3 regions of the Sinomonas flava genome follow, and region 1 is predicted to be linked to each of the others. Evidence: riboswitches for the same ligand, from Rfam matches in the RefSeq annotation. Region 1 holds a riboswitch; each other region holds the start of a gene.

The links. Region 1 has a riboswitch for S-adenosylmethionine ahead of ABD298_RS13775 (ABC transporter ATP-binding protein). Riboswitches for the same ligand answer to the same signal wherever they lie in the genome.
Region 2: another riboswitch for S-adenosylmethionine. It lies ahead of ABD298_RS04745 (aminotransferase class V-fold PLP-dependent enzyme); the one in region 1 lies ahead of ABD298_RS13775 (ABC transporter ATP-binding protein).
Region 3: another riboswitch for S-adenosylmethionine. It lies ahead of ABD298_RS13070 (MFS transporter); the one in region 1 lies ahead of ABD298_RS13775 (ABC transporter ATP-binding protein).

What each region holds. Positions count from the first base shown of each region.
Region 1 is NZ_BAAAQW010000007.1:95,700-102,319, reverse strand. It holds gene ABD298_RS13780 (aliphatic sulfonate ABC transporter substrate-binding protein) at 1-702, opposite strand, end outside; gene ABD298_RS13775 (ABC transporter ATP-binding protein) at 753-1,619, opposite strand; SAM riboswitch class I at 1,625-1,721, opposite strand; SAM riboswitch class IV at 1,864-1,975, shown strand; gene ABD298_RS13770 (flavin reductase family protein) at 2,017-2,499, shown strand; gene ABD298_RS13765 (oxygenase MpaB family protein) at 2,592-3,536, shown strand; gene ABD298_RS13760 (hypothetical protein) at 3,635-4,618, shown strand; gene ABD298_RS13755 (DUF503 domain-containing protein) at 4,689-4,982, shown strand; gene ABD298_RS13750 (hypothetical protein) at 5,031-5,504, opposite strand; gene ABD298_RS13745 (LssY C-terminal domain-containing protein) at 5,616-6,620, shown strand, end outside.
Region 2 is NZ_BAAAQW010000003.1:436,091-442,710, reverse strand. It holds gene ABD298_RS04755 (Nramp family divalent metal transporter) at 1-739, opposite strand, end outside; gene ABD298_RS04750 (class I SAM-dependent methyltransferase) at 863-1,627, opposite strand; gene ABD298_RS04745 (aminotransferase class V-fold PLP-dependent enzyme) at 1,696-3,117, opposite strand; SAM riboswitch class IV at 3,152-3,265, opposite strand; gene hisN (histidinol-phosphatase) at 3,342-4,163, opposite strand; gene rsgA (ribosome small subunit-dependent GTPase A) at 4,228-5,358, opposite strand; gene aroA (3-phosphoshikimate 1-carboxyvinyltransferase) at 5,359-6,620, opposite strand, start outside.
Region 3 is NZ_BAAAQW010000006.1:371,971-378,590, forward strand. It holds gene ABD298_RS13060 (glycosyltransferase family 87 protein) at 1-1,326, shown strand, start outside; gene ABD298_RS13065 (sensor histidine kinase) at 1,383-2,402, shown strand; SAM riboswitch class IV at 2,486-2,601, shown strand; gene ABD298_RS13070 (MFS transporter) at 2,638-3,978, shown strand; gene ABD298_RS13075 (LLM class flavin-dependent oxidoreductase) at 3,975-5,345, shown strand; gene hrpB (ATP-dependent helicase HrpB) at 5,393-6,620, shown strand, end outside.

The DNA of each region.
Region 1 (6,620 bases):
CTTGAGGAACGACTCGGTGGCGTTGAGGAAGCCGTACGTGTTGAAGTCGATGTTGCGGTAGAGCAGCTTCGCGCCGTTCTGCTCGGCGGCGGCCATGATCGGGTCGAGGCCGCTCCAGGCCTCGACCGAGCCGTTCTCCAGCGCCGTGCGGCCGTCAGCGTGCTGGAGGTTCTGGACCGTCACGTCGGACTGCTTGAGCCCGTTGGCCTCGAGGGCCTGCAGCAGGAAGAAGTACGGGTCGGTGCCCTTCGTCGCGGCGATCTGCCTGCCCTTGAGGTCCGCCACCGAGGAGATCTTCGAGTCCTTGCCGACCACGAGCGCTGCCCACTCCGGCTGGGAGTAGAGGCTGATCGCCTTGATGGGCGAGCCGTTCGCGCGGGCCAGGAGGGCGGCCGAGCCGGCGGTGGAGCCCACGTCGACGGCACCGGCGCGGAGGGCTTCGTTGGCCTTGTTCGAGCCAGCGGACTGGACCCAGTTGACGCCGACGCCCGAGGGCTTGAGGGCCTCCTCGAGCCAGCCCTTCTCCTTGATGACGACCGACAGCGGGTTGTACGTGGCCCAGTCGATGTTCAGGGTCCCGGCCGCCTTCGCAGCGGGCGCCGAGCCGCCGGAGCCCTCGCCGGCGCATGCGCTCAGACCGAGGGCGGCGGCGCCGAGGCCGAGGGCAAGGAAGGAGCGACGGGACGAGTGCAGGGCAGGCATGGGAAACCTCTTCTTGCGGGTGCGGGTGCGGGTGGAGTTGCAGGGGAAAGTCAGTGGTGGTGCGTGTCCACGCCGAGCGTGGACAGGAGGGTGCCGCGGAGGCGGGCGAGCTCGGCGTCGGCGCGGTCGCGTGGGCGCTCGCCCGGGACGTCCAGGACGTGCTGGATCGTGGCGCCGGGCACGCCGTCCTCGGAGCCGAGCACCACGACGCGGTCGGCGAGCTGGAGCGCCTCGTCGACGTCGTGGGTCACGAGCAGCACCGTCGTGGGCTCGGCCTCGTGGACGCGCAGGAGGAGGTCCTGCATCTTCAGCCGGGTGAGCGCATCGAGGGCGCCGAACGGCTCGTCCAGGAGCAGCACCCCGGGGCGCCGGGCCAGGGCACGGGCCAGCGAGGCCCGCTGGGCCATGCCGCCGGAGATCTCGCCCGGGCGGTACGCCGCGCAGTGGGTCAGGCCCACGAGGGCCAGGAGGCGGTCGACGGCGGCGCGCCCCTCGCGCTTGTCGGTCCCCTTAGGCAGGCCCAGGGCGACGTTGTCGTGCACGCTCAGCCAGGGCAGGAGCCGGGGCTCCTGGAAGCCAACGGCGCACAGGGGCGAGATGCCGCTGCTCGGCGCCCCGCCCACGAGAAGTTCCCCGGTCGCGGGGGCGTCGAGTCCGGCGGCGATGCGTAGCAGCGTGGACTTTCCCGAGCCGCTCGGGCCCAGCAGGGCCACGATCTCACCCGGGGCCAGCGCGAGGTCGACGTCGCGCAGGACGTGGGTCACGCCGTCGTGCGCGCCCGTCCCGGGGTGCCGGCCTCGGCGGGCGGCGAAGGACTGGGCGACGCCGCGGAACTCCAGCGAGGCGGCGCGGGGCGCGGCGAGGGCGGAACCGCGGTGGGTGGCCTCGGAAGTCGGCTGGGCCAGGGCAGAAGGCATGTGCATCTCCATCGGTTCTGGCGGTAGCACCTGTGGCCCCTGCGGGGGCCATGGTTGCTGCGGCGTCACGGAGCCAGATCTCTCGGCCGCTCGGGATGGTCACTTCACATTTCACGTAAAGAACGCCCGCCGTGCAAAACCAGAGGTCGGGGCGTGCGTAACAAATGACAATGTGTCCGCGTGTTTCCACCGCTCGCGGATACGTTGGACGACCGGTGGATTCCTTCCGTACTGTGAGGGACAGGATCAAGAGTCCCGGCGCGAAGCTCTGGCTGGCCGGGCGGCAACCCTCTCCCGTAGTGGGGTGCCCCAGATGAAGATCCGGCCGCGGTGGCCATCCGCGGCAAGTACGGCGCCTGCGAACCGTGGGCGTCCGGCCGACTAGCTGGAGGAGCCCATGACAGCGACACCCCTCGACCTCGTGACGGGCGCGGACCTGCGCCGCGCCATGGGGCACTGGGCCACGGGCATCGCCGTCATCACCACCTCGGACGGCGGCGCGATCGCAGGCCTCGTGAGCAACTCGTTCACGTCGATCAGCCTCGACCCGCCGCTCGTCTCGTGGGCGGTGGACAAGAAGTCGAGCTCATTCGAGATCTGGAACCGCACCGACAACTACGCCGTGCACATCCTGTCCGAGTCCCATCGGGACCTCGTGGCACGGTTCGCGGCGAAGGGGACGGACAAGTTCGCGGGACTGGCCTGGGAGCCCGGGACGCTGGGTTCGCCGATTGTGGCCGACGACGTCCCGCACCTCGAGTGTCGCCTCTGGCAGCGGGTGGACGCGGGGGACCACGTCATCCTGATCGGCGAGGTGGTCAGCGTCTCGGATCCGGAGGAGTTCGTCCCCCTGACCAACCACGTGTACTGGGCAAAGTAGACCGACGGCGCATCAGCGCCAGGCAGCCGGGGCCCCGGCTCCCCTTGACCGGAGGGGGCCCCGGCCAGCCAACCCGCCGGTACGCTGGATGAGTGACCACCGGTCTCAACGACACGCTCATCGGCCCGCTGCGGCGCCGCCTCCTGACGACCTTCTCCGGCCAGTCCGAGGGGAACCTGGCCTGGGAGGAAGCCCTCGAAGAGGGCGACGACGCCGGGTACTTCGCGCCTGACTCCGCGGTCTGGGCCGTCCACGGGGGCATGACGCCCATCGCCGCCGGCATCCGCGCCCTGCTCACGCAGGCCCTGCACCCGGGCGTGCTCGCCGGTGTCGTGGAGCACTCGAACTACCGCGCCGACCCCCTCGCGCGGCTCGCCGGCACGATCCGCTGGATCTTCACCGTCACCTACGGGGACACCGCGGCCGCCCGCCGTGCGTGCGCGTGGGTGCGTAAGCGGCACGTGCCCGTGGAGGGGGAGTTCGTCACGGGCCACGGCACGCACGAGCACTACTCCGCCAATGACTCCACACTGGCCGAGTGGGTCCACCTCGCCTTCACGGACGCGTTCCTGCGGGCGTACGAATCGCTTGCCGGGCCGGTTCCCGGGGGCGCGGACCGCTACGTGGGGGAGTGGGCCGTGGCCGGGGAGCTCATGGGGGTGGCCGACCCACCGCGCACCGCGTCCGCCCTCGTCGAACGGATGGAGGCGTACGACACCGCCGGGCAGCTTGCCGGCGGACCGCGCCTGGCCGACGTGGTCTCGTTCCTGCGCCGGCCGCCGCTCGACCCGCTGCTGCGCCCGGGCTACGCCGTGCTGTTCAACGCGGTGGTCGCGGGGATGCCGCAGCGGCACCTGGACCTGCTGGGGCTCGTGCGCCCCCGCCTCGGGCCGGTGCCGCTCCCGGTGACGGGCGCCGCGAAGGCGACCCTCGCCGTCGTGGGTCGGGCCCTCGACCCGATGTCGCCGAGTGAGGCGGCCGCGCGCCGTCGTCTGGCCCGCCTCGGCGTCCTCCCCGGTCCATCGACTGCTCCGTAAGTGTCGTTCTGGGGCCTCAAAACGACACTTGCGGAGCAGTCGATGAGGGGGTGTGGATAACTTCTGCCGCCTTGTCCCGATTCTGCTCTCATGAGGGCATGAAGACCCCGCGGCGTCTCCCCCAGCAGCTCTCCGGACGGCCCTTCACGGTGGCCGAGGCCGCCCACGCCGGGGTCAGCAAGGGCAGGCTGCGCCACCGGAGCCTCCGGCCCCTGGGCCGCGGGATCAGGGGACAGGGCACGACGGCGGCGCTCACCTTGGGCGCGCGGGTCCGCCCGTTCGTCGAGGTCAACGAGCAGTGCGCGGCCTCCCACGCGACGGCCGCAGAGCTCCATGGCCTCCCAACCCGGAAGCGGGGGCTGGGTGAGGACGAGGTCTTCCACGTGATCCGGCCCGAGGGGGCAGCGCACCTGAAGCGGCCGCACGTCGTCGTGCACCGGGCGAAGCTCCTGCCCGGCGAGACCATGCTCGTCGGAGGCATCCCGGTCACGAGCCCTGCCCGGACCTGGCTCGACCTGGCTGAACGGATCACGCTGGATGAGTTGGTCGCCGTGGGTGACGCCTGCGTCCGGATCCCGTATCCCGAGCTGGAGGGCCGCGAGGAGCCGCACTGCACGGTGGGAGACCTGCGGGACATCGTCGCCCGGCATCGGGGCAAACGGGGGATCCGCAAGGCGCGGCTGGCCCTCGCGCTGATCCGGGTCGGCTCGGATTCGCCGCAGGAGACGGCGCTGCGGCTCGCCCTGCTGCGCGCGGGCCTTCCGGAGCCGGTGCTCAACGCCCGGATCGTGGGAAAGCGTGGGCAGCACGGCCCGAAGCCGGATATCGGCTACCCCGAGTACGGCGTCGGCGTCGAGTACGAGGGCGAGCACCACGGGACGGAGCCGCAGATCGTGCGGGACATCGCCCGTTCCGAGAGCTATGACGATGTCGGCTGGGCCGAGGTGAGGATCTCCAAGCGACACATGGCCAATGAGGGCAAGGCGGCCGTCGCGAAGGTCCGGACGGCCCTCTTCCTCAGGGGCTGGCGCCCCGGCCAGGCCTCCACCCGTGCCTCCACCCCCTCATCGACTGCTCCGTAAGTGTCGTTCTGAGGGCTCAAACCGACACTTACGGAGCAGTCGATGGAGGGGGAGGGGAGAAAATGGGCGCATGTGGATCGCGTGGATCGAGCTCGACCTGCTCCTCGGCGACGTGCACACCCTCAAGGAGAAGCGCTCGGTGGTCCGGCCCATCGTCGCCGAGGTGCGACGCCGCTTCGACGTGTCCGTCGCCGAGGTGGGCGAACACGACCTGTACCGGCGCGCACGCATCGGGGCGGGGATCGTCTCGGGGGACCGGGCGCACGCGCTCGAGGTGCTCGACGGCGTCGAACGCCTCGTCGCGGGCCGGCCCGAGGTCGATCTCCTCAGCGCGCGCCGCCGGGACCTGCACAGCGAGGACTGAGCGCCGCAAGGACTGAGCACCGCGAGGACTGAGCGCCGCAGTCAGCAGTCAGCGCACGAACATCAGCAGCGCCACGTGCAGCGTGCTGAGCACCACGCCGGCAATCGCCATCGCGGAGATCCGCGCGGCCCGCGCCTTCGACCGCGCGAACGAGCCCCAAGCCGCGAAGACCGATGCCGTGAGCGGCCCGGCGGCAAGGACCGCGCCGAACCACGAGGGGATGAACCCGAGCGAGAAGGCCATGATGCCGAAGCCCAAGGACAAGGCCCCGAGGAACGTCGCCAACCGCGAGGCCGGCTTCGGCGGGCGCGGCTGCCGCGGCTCCCCGCGGCGGGATCCCGCGGACGACGGCGACGACTCACCCCTGCGCGCAAGCTCGCCGTGGCGCTGGCCGTCGGGGACCAGGCCGTCGAGCCCGCGCGACCCCGGGGCGGACGTGCTCCCGGGCGGGACGCCGTCGGGCCAGTAGGCGCTCGGGTCCCGGTACGGATTCCGCCGAGGGGCGTTGCCGGGGGTGCTCACCGTTCGATTATCCCCGCCGATCCGCCCGCGCGCCTCGGGGTTCACCCTGAGCGCACCCTGACGCGCGGGCCGCCTGCAGGAACCCTTCAGGAAAGTGGGGAGAATCGCCCTATGGCGTCTGACGTGGCAAGCGGACCAGTGCGGCACGCGCCGAGGCGCAGGATCGGCGCGGCCCCGCACCTGGCGCTGGCCCTGGCAGCTCTCGTGCTCATGGTCGTCTTCTTCTACGCCGTCCGCACACTGACGCTGTTCGTCTCGCCCATGCTGTTCCTCGCTGCCGTGTTCCTCGAGGCGGTCTTCATCGGGGTCTTCGTCTGGGCTGTGGTGCGTGCCCTCGCGCGGCCATCGGAGATGCTGCGCTCGCTCGCCGCGTCCGCCTGGGAGGGCCTCGCCGCGAACGAATACGTGGTCAGGGCCCGGGCCACGAATGCCCCGGGGGCGGTGTGGCTGCGGAACCGGTTCCGCCGCGACAGGGCGTCGGGGCTGTGGCTCACGGGCGTCGTCGTGGTCGCGGCCATTCCATTCGTGAACTTCCTTGGCGTGGCCTACACCGTCGTGAGCGGCGGCGTGCTGACCCGCGTCGACGAGCGCATCGCGAATCTCATGCCCAAGGTGCGCACGCCGGGGGAGACGGCCTTCTTCATCGCCGCGACCATGCTCGCGAACTGGCAGACCGTGGTCCTGATGACGGCCGCTGGGGCGCTCGTGCTGTGGCAGGCCCGACGCCGCTTCCTCGCCACCGCGGTGGTCGGCGCCGTCGTGGCGCAGGAGCTCCTGACGGATTTGGTCCAGCAGATCCTCCACCGGCAGCGCCCGGACGAGTCCCTGGCCCTGCTCGTGGTGACGACTCCGGGCTTCCCGAGCGGCCACACCGTGCGGGCAGTGGTGGTCTACGGGCTCCTCGCGTACCTGCTGGTGCGGGCGTACCGTTCTGCGGCATTCCGGGCGCTGGTCGTCGCCGCCTACCTGACGGTGGTCCTGCTGGTCGGGATGAGCCGCGTGTACCTCGGCGTGCACCACGTGAGCGACGTCTGGGGCGGGATGCTGTTCGGGGCGGCCCTCCTGACGGCGGCCGTCGGCTTTCTGGAGATCGCGGGCCGCTTCCCGTTGATCGGC
Region 2 (6,620 bases), on a different contig from region 1:
TGCTGCGCAGGAGGCGCAGGATGGCGGGAGCGCCGAAGTGCTCATCGGGGTCGCTGCGGTGGCGGTCCCGCGCCAGTGCCGAATGCACGTAGATGGCGTGGGGCATGACGGTTGCCCCGAGCATCGAGGCCGCTAGCAGAATTGAGTCGGGACCGTCGAACTGGGGCACGAGGCCGCCGAGGACGCGTGCCGGTGCTGGGGGGCTCATCGCCAGACCCGTCAGGAAGCCGATGGTGATGACGGCGAGGAGACCGACGATGGCGAGCTCGAAGCGCTGCTGCGTCCGGAAGTCCTGGATCGCGAGGATCGCCATGGACACGGCGCCGATGATGACGGCCCCCAGCGGAAGCGGCACCTGGAAGAGGAGGTGCAGGGCAAGCGCGCCGCCCACGACCTCGGCCAGGTCCGTGGCGAGCGCCACGACTTCCGCCTGCGCCCAGTACAGCCTGCGGGCTGTACGGCCCAGTCGCTGGCCCAGGATCTCCGGCATGGTGCGCCCGGTGACGACTCCGAGCTTGGCGGACTGGTACTGGATGAGCATGGCCATGGCGTTCGCGATGACGAGGACCCACACGAGCAGATAGCTGTAGCGCGCCCCTGCAGTCAGGTTCGCCGCGACGTTCCCAGGGTCGACGTAGGCGACGGAGGCGACAAACGCCGGCCCCAGAGTTCCCAGGAGCATGATCCACCGGGAGCGCGACCCCGGGGTCCGCTCGGTCGCCTTCAAGGTCCTGCTCACCCTTCAGCCTCTCTGCTGCGCGCTCCCGGGGCTGTTCGCCGCACCGGAGACCCGTTTTTCGGTCTGCCTAAACTGTAGGCGCCGCCGGGGGAGGACGGCAAGGTGGCCGCGACCGGCCCGTTCCTAGGAGACGGAAGGGACGGCCCGCCAGACTTGCGTCAGGTAGGGGAGTGCGAGGGCTTCGCCGGGAGCGTGCCCGAGGTGCTCGTGGAGGTACCACGCGAGGTTCGACTCGACTTTGGCGCGGTGCCGCGCGTCGGCACGGAGGTAGTAGCTGCGCGACTTCGTGAGGTCCACGATGCCCTCCGGCGTGATGGGGTCCTCCCACCGGATGACAGCAGACTCCCAGCCGGTGAGCTCGGGGCCCGACGGCGGGTGGTAGCCGGGCTTGTGGACGTCGCCGGCGTGCATGATGCGGGAGAGCCGGTGGACCCACGGCACCGTTGTGTCGAGCTGGTTCCAGATGAGGCCGACCCGTCCCCCGGGGCGCAGGAGCCGCACGGCCTCCCGCGTGGCAGCCTCGGGGTCGAACCAGTGCCAGGCCTGGGCGGCGACGACGAGGTCCGCACAGCCGTCGGGAAGACCCGTCGACTCGGCAGGCGCGACGATGCAGTGCACGCCCGCGTATCGGCGGCCCAGTTCGGCGAGCATGTCCGCGGACGGGTCCACCGCGGTGACCCCGAGCCCATGCCGGGCTAGGAGGCCCGTGAACTTGCCCGTGCCGGCCCCGAGGTCGACGGCGGTCTCCGCGCCGTCGGGGACGAGCCACGCGACCGTCTCCGCCGGGTACCCGGGCCGGACCCTCTCGTAGTGCGCCCCGCCGGCCTCGAACGCGCTGGCGAGCTCGCGCCGTCGTGCGTCGTCCAGCTTCGGCCCGCCGCGTGCCATTCCCTGCCTCCCTCGTGGACTGCCGAGCCCACTCTATTCCGGCGTGCGAAGCGGCGCCGCCGTGGAAGTCAGGAGTCCGTGAGACAGGGGGCTGCGCCCGCGGTGCCTGGAGTGTTGGGGGCCCATGCGGGGAAGGGCCGCGAGTCGTGGGCGGGCACCCACCGGCCGGCGTCGACCGCGTAGTCGATCCCGAGCCCGTCCTCGACGAGCCCTCGCACTCCCGCCACAAGGCGCTCGACGTCCTCCAGCCGGGACCCGACCCCGAAGCTCGCGCGCAGCGAGCCCGACGGCAGGCCGAGGCGCTTCAGGAGCGGGTGCGCGCAGAACCGGCCGTCGCGCAGCCCCACGCCGTGCTCTGCCGAGAGGCAGGCGGCCACCAGCCCGGCGTCGTGCCCGGCCACCGAGAAGTTCACGACGCCGATCGCCTCCTTGGAGTCGTCGAACAGCCGGTGGACGGTGACGCCGTCGATCTCCGCGAGCCCCTCCAGGAGCGCGGCACGCAGCTGCTGTTCGTGCCGCTGCCACGCGGCCTCGTCGAGGGAGCCGAGGACCTCGGCCGCCCGGGCGAGGGTGGCCGCCCCGAGGACGTTGGGGGAGCCGGCCTCGTGCCGGGCCGGACCGTCCGCCCAGGTGACCGCGTCGAGGCGCACCTCCCGCACGGCGCCGCCTCCGGCAAGGTGGGGAGTGCCGGCGTCGAGCCAGTCGGCGCGGCCCACGAGGACGCCGCTGCCGAACGGCGCGTAGAGCTTGTGGCCGGAGAACGCGAGGTAGTCGATCTCCCCGGATGTTCCTGCGGCAGCCATGTCGATCCGGCGGTGCGGAGCCAGCTGGGCCGCGTCGACGACGATCCGGGCACCGTGCTCGTGCGCGATCGCGGCTAGTTCGGCGATGGGGAGGACCTCGCCCGTGACATTGGAGGCGCCCGTGACGGCGAGGAGGCCCACGCCGCCGTCGGACAGCGAGATCCGGACCCGCTCGAGCGTCTCGGCCAGGCTGGGCGCCGCGACGACGCTGCGGTGCGGGCGCGCCTGCCAGGGCAGGAGGTTTGCATGGTGCTCGATGTCCAGGTACAGGACCTCGCTCCCGGCCGGGACGCATCCTGCCAGAAGGTTGAGGGAGTCCGTCGTGTTGCGCGTGAACACCACCGCGTCGTCGGGCCGGGCCCGGACGAACCTGCGGACGGTCCCGCGGGCGTTCTCATACAGGCTCGTGCTGATCTGCGAGGCATACCCCGCACCCCGGTGGACGCTCGCGTAGAACGGCAGTACGTCGGTGAGATGGTCGGCAACGGCAGCGAGCGACGGGGCGGAGGCCGCATAGTCGAGATTGGCGTACCGGACCTCGTCCCCGCCCACCAACGGCGCCCGCAGGTCGGCGCCCACGACGGCGAGCAGCGGCTCGAGCGCGTCGGCGTACCGGTGGGGCGGGGCGGCGCTGGTGCCGACGGCTGTGTCGACGGCGGGCAGCAGGGAGGGCGGGACAGGGCTCATCGGCATTCCTCGTGACCGTGAGGGACCCGTGGCGGGTCCGCGCTTGCCGGGTCCGCTCCGGACCGGCCTGGTCGTCACCCGGGGCACCCCGCCGCGGTGGGAGGGTTGCCGGCCAGCAAACCGGGGTTTAGCGCTGGCACTCGTGACCTGTCCACGAGACTAGGCCACGGGGTGCGGAGGGTGCATCCGTGGCCGTCGAGCGTGTCGCATTGTGACAGCGCGTGTCAGGGCGCCTCCGAGACCGGCTCGCGCTCGGCGTGGAGACGACCGAGGACCTCCGAGTGGAGGATCCCGTTGGTCGCGAGGGCGTTCCCGCCCCACGGGCCGTCCTCCCCGTCCAGGGACGTGAAGCGCCCGCCCGCCTCCTTCACGATCGGGACCAGGGCCGCCATGTCGTACAGGGCGAGCTCGGGCTCGGTGGCGATGTCGACAGCTCCCTCCGCGACGAGGCAGTACGACCAGAAGTCCCCGTACGCTCGCGTCCTCCACACGTCCTCGGTGAGGCCGATGAAGCCGTCGAGGCTCCCGCGCTCCTTCCATCCCGAGAGCGAGGAGTACGAGAGCGAGGCGTCCTCGAGCCGCGCCACATTGGAGACCTTCAGCCGCGTCGCCGAGGCGAGCGAGCGGCCGGTATAGGCGCCGGCTCCCTTCACCGCCCACCACCGGCGGCCGAGGGCTGGCGCGCTCACCACGCCCATGACGATCTCGTCGCCGTCCGCCAGGGCGATGAGGGTGGCCCACACGGGCACGCCGCGGACAAAGTTCTTCGTGCCGTCGATCGGGTCGATGATCCACCGCCGCGCCCCGTGCCCCGTCGTGCCGAACTCCTCGCCGACCACGGCGTCCCGAGGCCTGGAGCGGGCAAGCTGGCCGCGGATGGCCTCCTCCGCCGCCCGGTCCGCGTCCGTCACCGGCGTGAGGTCGGGCTTCGTCTCGACCTTGAGGTCGAGGGCCTTGAACCGCTCCATGGTCTGGGCATCGACCGAGTCCGCCAGCACGTGGGCCAGCCGGAGGTCGTCGTTGTACGTCTCGGGCGCTTGCGTCATGGACCCCACGCTATCGCTTCGCGCCCTGCCGGAGCGGGAGGCTCCGCCTGGAAGAGGGGGCCCGCTACGCGCCGAGCTCCTTGGCGTCCTGCGCCTCCTCGCGCGAGCCGCTGCCGAGCAGACGGCGCAGCGACGCGAGGCGGGCCGGACCGGCGTCGCCCGCATTGCCCTCGGCGACCCACGCGTCGAGCCCGCAGCCGACAGCCGCGGCGTCGTGGCGGCAGCCCCGCTCGCACGCCGCGGTGCCGGGCTCGAGGTCGGCGAAGGCGCGCAGGATCCGGTCCGGGTCCACGTGCGCGAGGCCGAACGACCGAATCCCCGGGGTGTCGATGATCCAGCTCCCCGGCGGGGCCTCGGAGAGGCGGAGGGCAAGCGCCGACGACGAGGTGTGCCGCCCGCGCCCGGTCACGGCGTTCACGCCTCCGGTGGCCCGGTCAGCGCCGGTGAGCGCGTTGACCATGGTCGACTTGCCCACACCCGAATGGCCGAGCAGCACCGTCACGTGCCCGTCGAGTTCCGCGCGCAGCTCCGCGACGGCCTCCGCGTCGAGCCGGGCCGAGGAGCCGTCAGCCCCTCGCGCATCGATGCCGGCGCCCGCTGCGGCCTCGTCGGCCGGGGCCCCGTCCGTCTCGGCCGTGCGGCTCACGACGACGGTCAGCGGCAGGTGCTCGTACGTCGCCAGGAGCGGGGCCGGGTCCTTCAGGTCCGCCTTGGTGACGAGCAGGAGCGGCTCGAGCCCGGCGTCATAGGCGGCGACGAGGGCCCGGTCGATGAAGCCTGTGCGGGGCTCGGGGTTGGCGGCCGCCACCACGATCACGAGCTGGTCGGCGTTGGCGACCACGACGCGCTCGACCGGGTCTGTGTCGTCCGCGCTGCGGCGCAGGACGGTCTGCCGCTCCTCGACGCGCACGAGTCTGGCGAGCGTGTCCGGACGCCCGCTCACGTCTCCGACGAGTGCGACGAAGTCCCCGGCGACCACCGGGGTGCGCCGCAGCTCGCGCGCGCGGGCCGCGACGACGACCCGTTCCTCGGACGAGTCCTCGGCCACGATCGCCGTGTAGCGCCCGCGGTCCACCGTGACGATCCTGCCCCGGACGGCGTCGTCGTGGCTCGGCCGCTCCTTCGTGCGCGGCCGGCTGCCGCGCTTGTTGGGGCGGATCCGGACGTCGCTCTCGTCCCATTCGCGCTTGGCCACTCAGGCTCCCTGGCCGAGCATCCTCGCCCACATCTGGGGGAACTCGGGCATCGTCTTGGACGTCGTCGCGATGTCCTCGACCTCGACGCCTCGGACGGCGAGGCCCCAGATCGCGCCGGCCGTGGCCATCCTGTGGTCCGCATAGCTGCGCACGACCCCGCCGTGCAGCGGGGCAGGCCGGATCACCAGCCCGTCCTCGGTCTCCTCGGCGTCGCCGCCGAGCCGCGTGATCTCTGCGACGAGGGCCGCGAGGCGGTCGGTCTCGTGCCCGCGCAGGTGCGCGATGCCGGTGAGGCGCGACGGCGACTCCGCCAGCGCGCACAGCGCCGCCACGGTCGGGGCAAGCTCGCTCGTGTCCGCCAGCTCGGCGCCGGTGATCCGCTCGCCGCCCGTGACGGTGAGCGTCCCGGCGTCGAGCGTCACCGTGGCGCCGAGCTGCGGGAGGATCCGCCGCCAGGCGTCGCCGACCTGCGTCGTGTGCTCGGGCCAGTTGGGGACCCGCACGGTCCCGTGCGTCGCGAGGGCCGCCGCGAGGAAGGGCCCCGCATTGGAGAGGTCCTGCTCGATGCGCACGTCGAAGGCGCGGATGGTCCCGGGCGTGACGTGCCAGTGGTTCGGCACGGAGTCGTCGACCTCCACCCCGACGCCGCGCAGCACCTCGACCGTCATGGAGATGTGGTCGAGGCTCGGCACGGGCTTGCCCACGTGCTCGAGGTGCAGGCCGTGCTCGAAGCGGGCACCCACGAGGAGGAGCGCCGAGACGAACTGGCTCGACCCCGACGCGTCGACGACCACGTGCCCGCCGGGCACCGTACCCGCGCCGTGCACCGTGAACGGCAGCGATGTCGGCGTGCCAGCGGAGTCCGGGTCCGACGAGGAGACGGCGACGCCGAGGGCCGCGAGCGCGTCGATGACCGGTCCCATGGGGCGGACGCGGGCATGGGGATCGCCGTCGAACGCGACCTCGCCGCGGACGAGCGCGGCGAGCGGCGGGACGAAGCGCATCACGGTCCCGGCGAGGCCGCAGTCGACCTCGGCCCGTCCCAGACCCGGGGCGTCGGCGCCGGTGGGGATCGGGGTGACCTCGAGGTCGGGGCCGTACTCGCCGTCGCCGGGCACCTCGGTCACCGTCGCCCCGAGCGATCGGAGTGCCGCGACCATGAGTGCGGAGTCGCGCGAGTGGAGTGGCGCGCGGAGCCTGCTTGGCCCGTCCGCCAGAGCCGCCAGCACGAGGTATCGGTTCGTGAGGGACTTCGAGCCCG
Region 3 (6,620 bases), on a different contig from region 1:
AGCGGCTTCTGGACGCCCGAGCGGGTGCTCATCGTCCTGACCGCGGTGGCCGCCATCATCGGCGTCGTCATCAAGGGCTACTGCCGAGTCAACGGCTGGAACACGCCCACCCACTTCTACGCCACGTGCTACTCGGACCTGCCCACGCTCTTCAAGGAGCGTGGGCTCGCCGAGGGCGTCCTGCCGTTCTTCACCCAGGACGCCCTCTTCGAGTACCCCGTGATCATGGGGCTCATCGCGGGGGCGACGGCGCTCCTCGTCCCCGGCTCGGGGGTCTCGGACGCGCGGGCCACCACCTACTTCGACATCAATGCGGCCCTCATCACCGTCATGTGGCTCATCGCGGTCATCGCGACAGCCCGCTCGAACCGGCGGCGCCCCTGGGACGCAGCAATGCTCGCGATCGCGCCCGGCGCCATCCTCTCCGGATTCATCAACTGGGACATGTGGGCCGTCGCGCTCCTCGCGCTGGGCCTCCTCGCCTTCGCCCGGGACCGGCCGGTGTGGGCAGGAGTGTTCATCGGTCTGGGGACGGCCACGAAGCTGTACCCGATCGTCGTGCTCGGCGCCATCCTCGTGCTCGCGGTCCGTACGGGGAAGTACCGCCCGCTTCTGCTCACGGTCGCCGGCACGGCAGGGGCGTGGACTGCGGTGAACCTGCCGATCTTCCTCATTAACCCGCGCGGCTGGGGGTACTTCCTCGACTTCACCAGGGAGCGCCCCGCCGGTTTCTCCTCGATCTACTTCGCCTGGAACCTCATCGCCGAGCGGCTCCACTGGATCATGCTCGACGCCCCGGGCATCAACGCGATGGTCACCGTCTCGCTCGTGGTCCTGTGCGCGGTGATCGCCGTGATCGCGCTCCACGCCCCCCGGCGTCCGCGGCTCGCGCAGCTCGCGTTCCTCGTCGTGGCGGCGTTCATCCTGACGAACAAGGTGTACTCCCCGCAGTTCGTCGTGTGGCTCATCCCGCTGCTGGCGCTGGCGCGGCCCCGGTGGCGCGACTTCCTCATCTGGATGGCCGTCGAGGCCGTCCACTGGGCGGCCGTCTGGATGTACCTCGGGCAGTGGACCAGCGGGGGACCGCCCCAGAACAACATCGACTCGCCCTACTATGTCGGCGCGATCCTCGCGCACATGGGCGCGCTCGTGTACCTGTGCGTCAAGGTCGTCATGGACATCTACGACCCCGCGGGCGACCCGATCCGCCGCAGCCGGCAGGACGACCCGCAGGGCGGCGCGTTCGACGGCGCGCCAGACGTCGTCACCCTCGACAGCCTGCGCAGCTGGTGGGAACAGCGCCGGAAGGCCCCCGCCCGTCTCTGAGGAAGCTCCGGGCGATGTCCCCAGCGCGCGCGGGGGCCGCGGGTAGGCTCGGGGCCATGTTCAGCCGCTCAAGCCCCCCAGCAACGGCAGCCCAGACTCCCCAGCCTTCCCCAGATCCTCCCGCGACGCCGGCCGAGCGGGTCCTCCGGTGGCTTCCCACGGCACTGCACGTGGCCTTCGCGCTCCTGCTCCTGATCGGGACCGTCCGCGCCCTTGCCCCGGCTCCGGACGCAGCCGGGGCCGCACCAGGCATTGTGCTTCCCCTCGTCGGACTCCTCGCGGCGGCGTACGCGGCCGGGATCGTGCTCCAGAAACGGCCCGCGAAGGGCCTTCCCTTCGATCCGGCGCAGTACCGGCTGCACTGGCTCGCGGGGATGTGCGCGCTGTGGGCCGTGCTCGTGGCCGTCAGCACGGAGTTCGCCTGGGTCGCCATCCCATTGTTCTTCATCCAGCTTCAGCTCCCGCTCCCTCCGCAGCCGGCTATCGAGCGGCTGCCGGCCCCACAGCCCGCCTCAGGCGCGGAGCCCGCGCCCAACGCGCCCAGCGAGGCGCAGCCTGCGGTCGTCCAGCCTACAGAACCCGAACCCAAGCCGCCGCGGGAGGCCCCGATCCGGCAGCCGGCCGCGCAGCGCCAGGACCCCCGCCTTGCAGAGTCCCTCCGGACGCTGTGCGAGCGGACCACCGCCGCATCGTCAGCACGGGGAACGGGCCTCACCTGCCGCTTCGACCTCGAAGGGACCTCCCGCCCCCTGCCCGACAACGCAGAGGACGCGTTCCTCAAGGCCGCTCAGGCGAGCCTCGCGAACGTCTGGCAGCACGCGCAGGCGAGCACCGCCGTCGTGCGCCTGGCCTACCTCGAGGACGAGGTGACGCTCGAGGTCCGCGACGACGGCGCAGGCTTCGACCCGACGGATGCGGCCGCTGGCGCTGCGACTCGCGACAACGGGCTGCGCGCGCTGAGGGAGCGCGTCGAGGAGGCCGGCGCGACCATGGCGGTCGCCTCGGCACCGGGCGAGGGCACGCGTGTCACCGTGAGCATCAGTACGCCCGGCACGCCCAGCGCGGACACTCCCTGACCGGCACCGCGGCCCCGCAGTTTGCGCTTTGTGACGAGGCGCTTTGCGGGACCGCGGCCGGTCTCGGAACAATCCTGAAGAAGAATCAAGAGATCCGGTGGCAAGCCCTGGCTGGCCGGACGGCAACCCTCCTGCTGTAGCGGGGTGCTCCAGGTGAGGATTCGACGGCGTCGGCAGACCGGCGTCGTAAGTATGGCGCCCCGCGGAGCTGGACGCCGTGACACGAAGGACCTCCATGGCCACACAGCTGACCGCGCCCACCCGCGCAGGGCTCGGGGCGACCCTCCGCGCCAAGCGGCGCATCCTCGCCTCGGCGTTCGTCGGGACAACCATCGAGTGGTACGACTTCTACCTGTACGGCACGGCCTCCGCGCTCGTCTTCAACAAGCAGTTCTTCCCCGACGCCTCGCCGCTCGTCGGCATCCTCGCCTCGTTCGCGACGTACGCCGTGGGCTTCGTGGCGCGGCCCCTCGGCGGGGTGATCGCGGGTCACCTCGGCGACCGGATCGGCCGGAAGGCGCTGCTCGTGTGGTCGCTCCTGACCATGGGCGTGGCCTCGACCCTCATCGGCGTCCTGCCGAACTATGCCGCGATCGGCATCCTCGCCGTGGCCGGGCTCGTGCTGCTGCGGCTCATCCAGGGCCTCTCCGCCGGCGCGGAGTGGGGCGGCTCCGCGCTGCTCTCCGTGGAGCACGCCCCGGCGGGACAGCGCGGCTTCTTCGGCTCGTTCACGCAGGTCGGCTCCGCGGCCGGAATGCTGCTGGCCACCGGTGCCTACGCGCTCGCCCAAGCCTTCCTCACCACCGACCAGTTCCAGGCCTTCGGCTGGCGCATCCCCTTCCTCTTCTCGGGCGCCCTCGTGCTGGTGGGGCTGTGGATCCGTCTCGGGGTGACCGACGCCGAGGAGTTCACCGCCGTGCAGGAACAGGACCGCGTGGTCGCGCGGCCGGTGGTCCGGGTGCTCCGCGAGCACCCGCGCGGGATCCTCGTCACGGTCGGCCTGCGCCTGGTACAGCCGGCCATCTACACCCTCATGACCGTCTACATCCTCGGCTACCTCAAGGACCGCCGCGAGGACACGGCGTCGGGGCTCACCGCCATCCTCATCGTCTCGGCGATCGGCCTCTTCTCGGGCCCGTTCTGGGGCTGGCTCTCGGACCGGATCGGCCGCAAGCGGATCGCCGTGGGCGCCGCAATCGGCGTCGCGGTGCTCATCTGGCCGTTCTTCTGGTTCCTAGACCATGGGAACCTCGCGTTCCTGCCCCTCGTCCTTCTCGTGGGGATGAACATCCTGCACGACGCCATCTACGGCCCTCAGGCCGCGTGGTTCGCCGAGCAGTTCCCCACCGAGCTGCGCTACTCGGGCGTTTCCTTCGGGTACCAGGTCGGCACCGTCCTCTCCGCTGCGATCACCCCGCTCGTCGCTGCCTCGCTCCTGCAGGCCGGCGGCGGCCAGCCGTGGCTCGTGTGCGGCTGGTTCGTGTTCCTCGCGATTCTCACCACCGCCGCTGCGCTTGCTGCGAAGGACCCGGCCCGGGGACGCGCTGCCCAGACCGCACTCACGGAGGCCTCATGACCAAGCCGCTGCTCCTCAACGCGTTCGAGATGCTCGTGCCCGTGCACCAGTCGCCCGGGCTATGGCGTCACCCCGACTCGGGGGCCCACCGATTCGCGGAGCTCGGGTACTGGACCGACCTCGCGAAGGCACTCGAGGACGGCGGGTTCCACGGAATCTTCTTTGCCGACATCCTCGGCCAGTACGACGTCCACGGGGGCTCCGCCGACGCCGCCGTGCGGGGCGGCGTGCAGTATCCGACGCTGGATCCGCTGCTCATCGTCTCGGCCCTCGCGGCCGCCACGGAGCGGCTCGGCTTCGGGGTCACGGCCTCGGTCACCTACGAGCACCCGTACCTGCTCGCCCGCAAGTTCGGCACGCTCGACCACCTCACGGGTGGGCGCGTCGGGTGGAACATCGTGACCTCGTACCAGGAGTCGGCCGCAAGGAACCTCGGCCTCGACACCCAGATCCCGCACGACGAGCGCTACGACCGCGCCGAGGAGTTCATGGACGTGGTCTACAAGCTCTGGGAGGGCTCCGTGGACGACGGGGCGGTGGTCGCGGACGCCGCGGCCAACGTGTTCGTGGACCCCGCCGGGGTGCGGGGGATCGGGCACGACGGCGACGTGTACCGGGTGCCCGGGCCGGCCCTCGTCGGGCCGTCCCCGCAGCGGACGCCGCTCCTGTTCCAGGCCGGGGCCTCGGCCCGCGGGCGCGCCTTCGCGGGGCGGCACGCCGAGGCCGTGTTCTTCGCCGCCTCCACGCCGGCCCAGGCGCGCAAGTACACGGACGGGCTCCGCGCCGAGCTGGCCGCCGCCGGGCGGGCCCCGGAGTCGGTCAAGGCCTTCAACATCGCCACGGTGATCGTGGCCGAGACCGACGAGGCTGCCGCGGCGAAGCTCGCCGACTACGAGGCGCACGTGGACACCGATGCGGCGCTGGCACTGTTCGCCGGCTGGACCGGCCTGGACCTCTCCGGCCTCGACCAGGACGCGCCCCTGACGTACATCAGGAGCGAGGCCAACCAGTCCGCCCTCGCGCAGTTCACGCTGCTCGACCCCGAGCGCACCTGGACCTTGCGCGAGGTGGCGAAGTTCGTCTCGATCGGCGGCCGCGGGCCGGTGATCGTCGGTTCCCCGGCGACCGTGGCGGATGAGCTCGAGCGCTTCGCCGAGGACGGCGGCATCGACGGGTTCAATCTGACCTCCGCGGTGCGGCCCGCGGACCTGCTCGCGTTCGCCCGCCTCGTCTCGCCCGAGCTGCGCCGGCGTGGCCTCCTCGCCGAATCGGCTCCCGGGGCGACGTTCCGCGAGGCTGTCCTCGGGAAGGGCCCGCGGCTCGCCGCAGACCATCCCGGTGCCGCCGCGCGCGTCCCCGTGGGCTGAGGCGGGAGCCCCGTGGGCGCGTACCCGTGGGGCGGCACAATGGAGCGGTGACCTCCCCGGCGACCCCGAAGCCCTTCGACCTCGCGCACATCGGTGCCGGCCTGCCGTTCGCGGGCTCGCTCGGGGAGCTCGAGGCGGTACTCACACGGGACACGGGCGTGGCGGCCGTGGTCCAGGCACCCCCGGGGACCGGGAAGACGACGCTCGTCCCGCCAGTCGTGGCGAACCTCGCGCTGCGGGCCGCGGACCGGTCCTGGACGCCCACGGCGCACGACGGCGGGGCGCCGCCGCGCGTCGTCGTCACCCAGCCGCGCCGGGTCGCCGTCCGGGCGGCCGCCCACCGGCTCGCGGCGCTGGACGGAAGCCGCCCCGGGGACCGCTCCGGCTACACCGTGCGCGGCGAGCGAAAGGCCGGCGGTTCGACTCTGGTCGAGTTCGTGACCCCCGGGGTCCTGCTGCGCCGGCTCCTGGCAGATCCCGGGCTCGACGGCGTGGCCGCCGTGGTTCTGGACGAGGTCCACGAGCGCGGGCTCGAGACCGACCTCCTCGTCGGGATGCTCGCCGAGGTCCGGCAGCTGCGCGGCGACCTCACCCTCGTGGCGATGTCCGCGACCGTCGACGCCCCCCGGTTCGCGGCGCTCCTCGCGGACGACGCCGGCCGCCCGGCCCCCGTCGTCGACTGCCCCTCGGCGCTGCACCCGCTCGAGGTGGGGTGGGCGCCGTCGACCGCTCCGCGGCTGGACGAGCGGGGGGTGACCCGCGCGTTCCTCGACCACATCGCCGACACAGCGGGGGCCGAGCACGCCGCGGCGCGCGCGGCGGGGTGGGACGTCGACGCCCTCGTGTTCGTCCCCGGCGCCCGGGAGGTGCGGCATGTGGCGGACCGGCTGCGGTCGCGCGTGCGGGGGACCGATGTCCTCGAGCTGCACGGGCAGGCCGCTCCCGTGGAGCAGGACCGGGCGGTATCGGGCCGAGGCCCGGGGGACGGGCCCCGCATCGTGGTCTCGACGGCACTGGCCGAGTCCTCGCTCACGGTTCCTGGGGTGCGGCTCGTCGTCGACTCGGGACTGGCCCGGGAGCCCCGGCGCGACGCATCCCGCGGGATGTCGGGGTTGGTGACCGTCTCGTGCTCGCGGGCGTCGGCCGAGCAGCGGGCGGGACGTGCCGCGCGCCAAGGGCCAGGGCGGGTGGTGCGCTGCTACGACCAGCGGGCCTTCGCCGCTGCGCCGGCCCATTCGACGCCGGAGATCGCCTCGGCGGACCTGACGGAGGCCG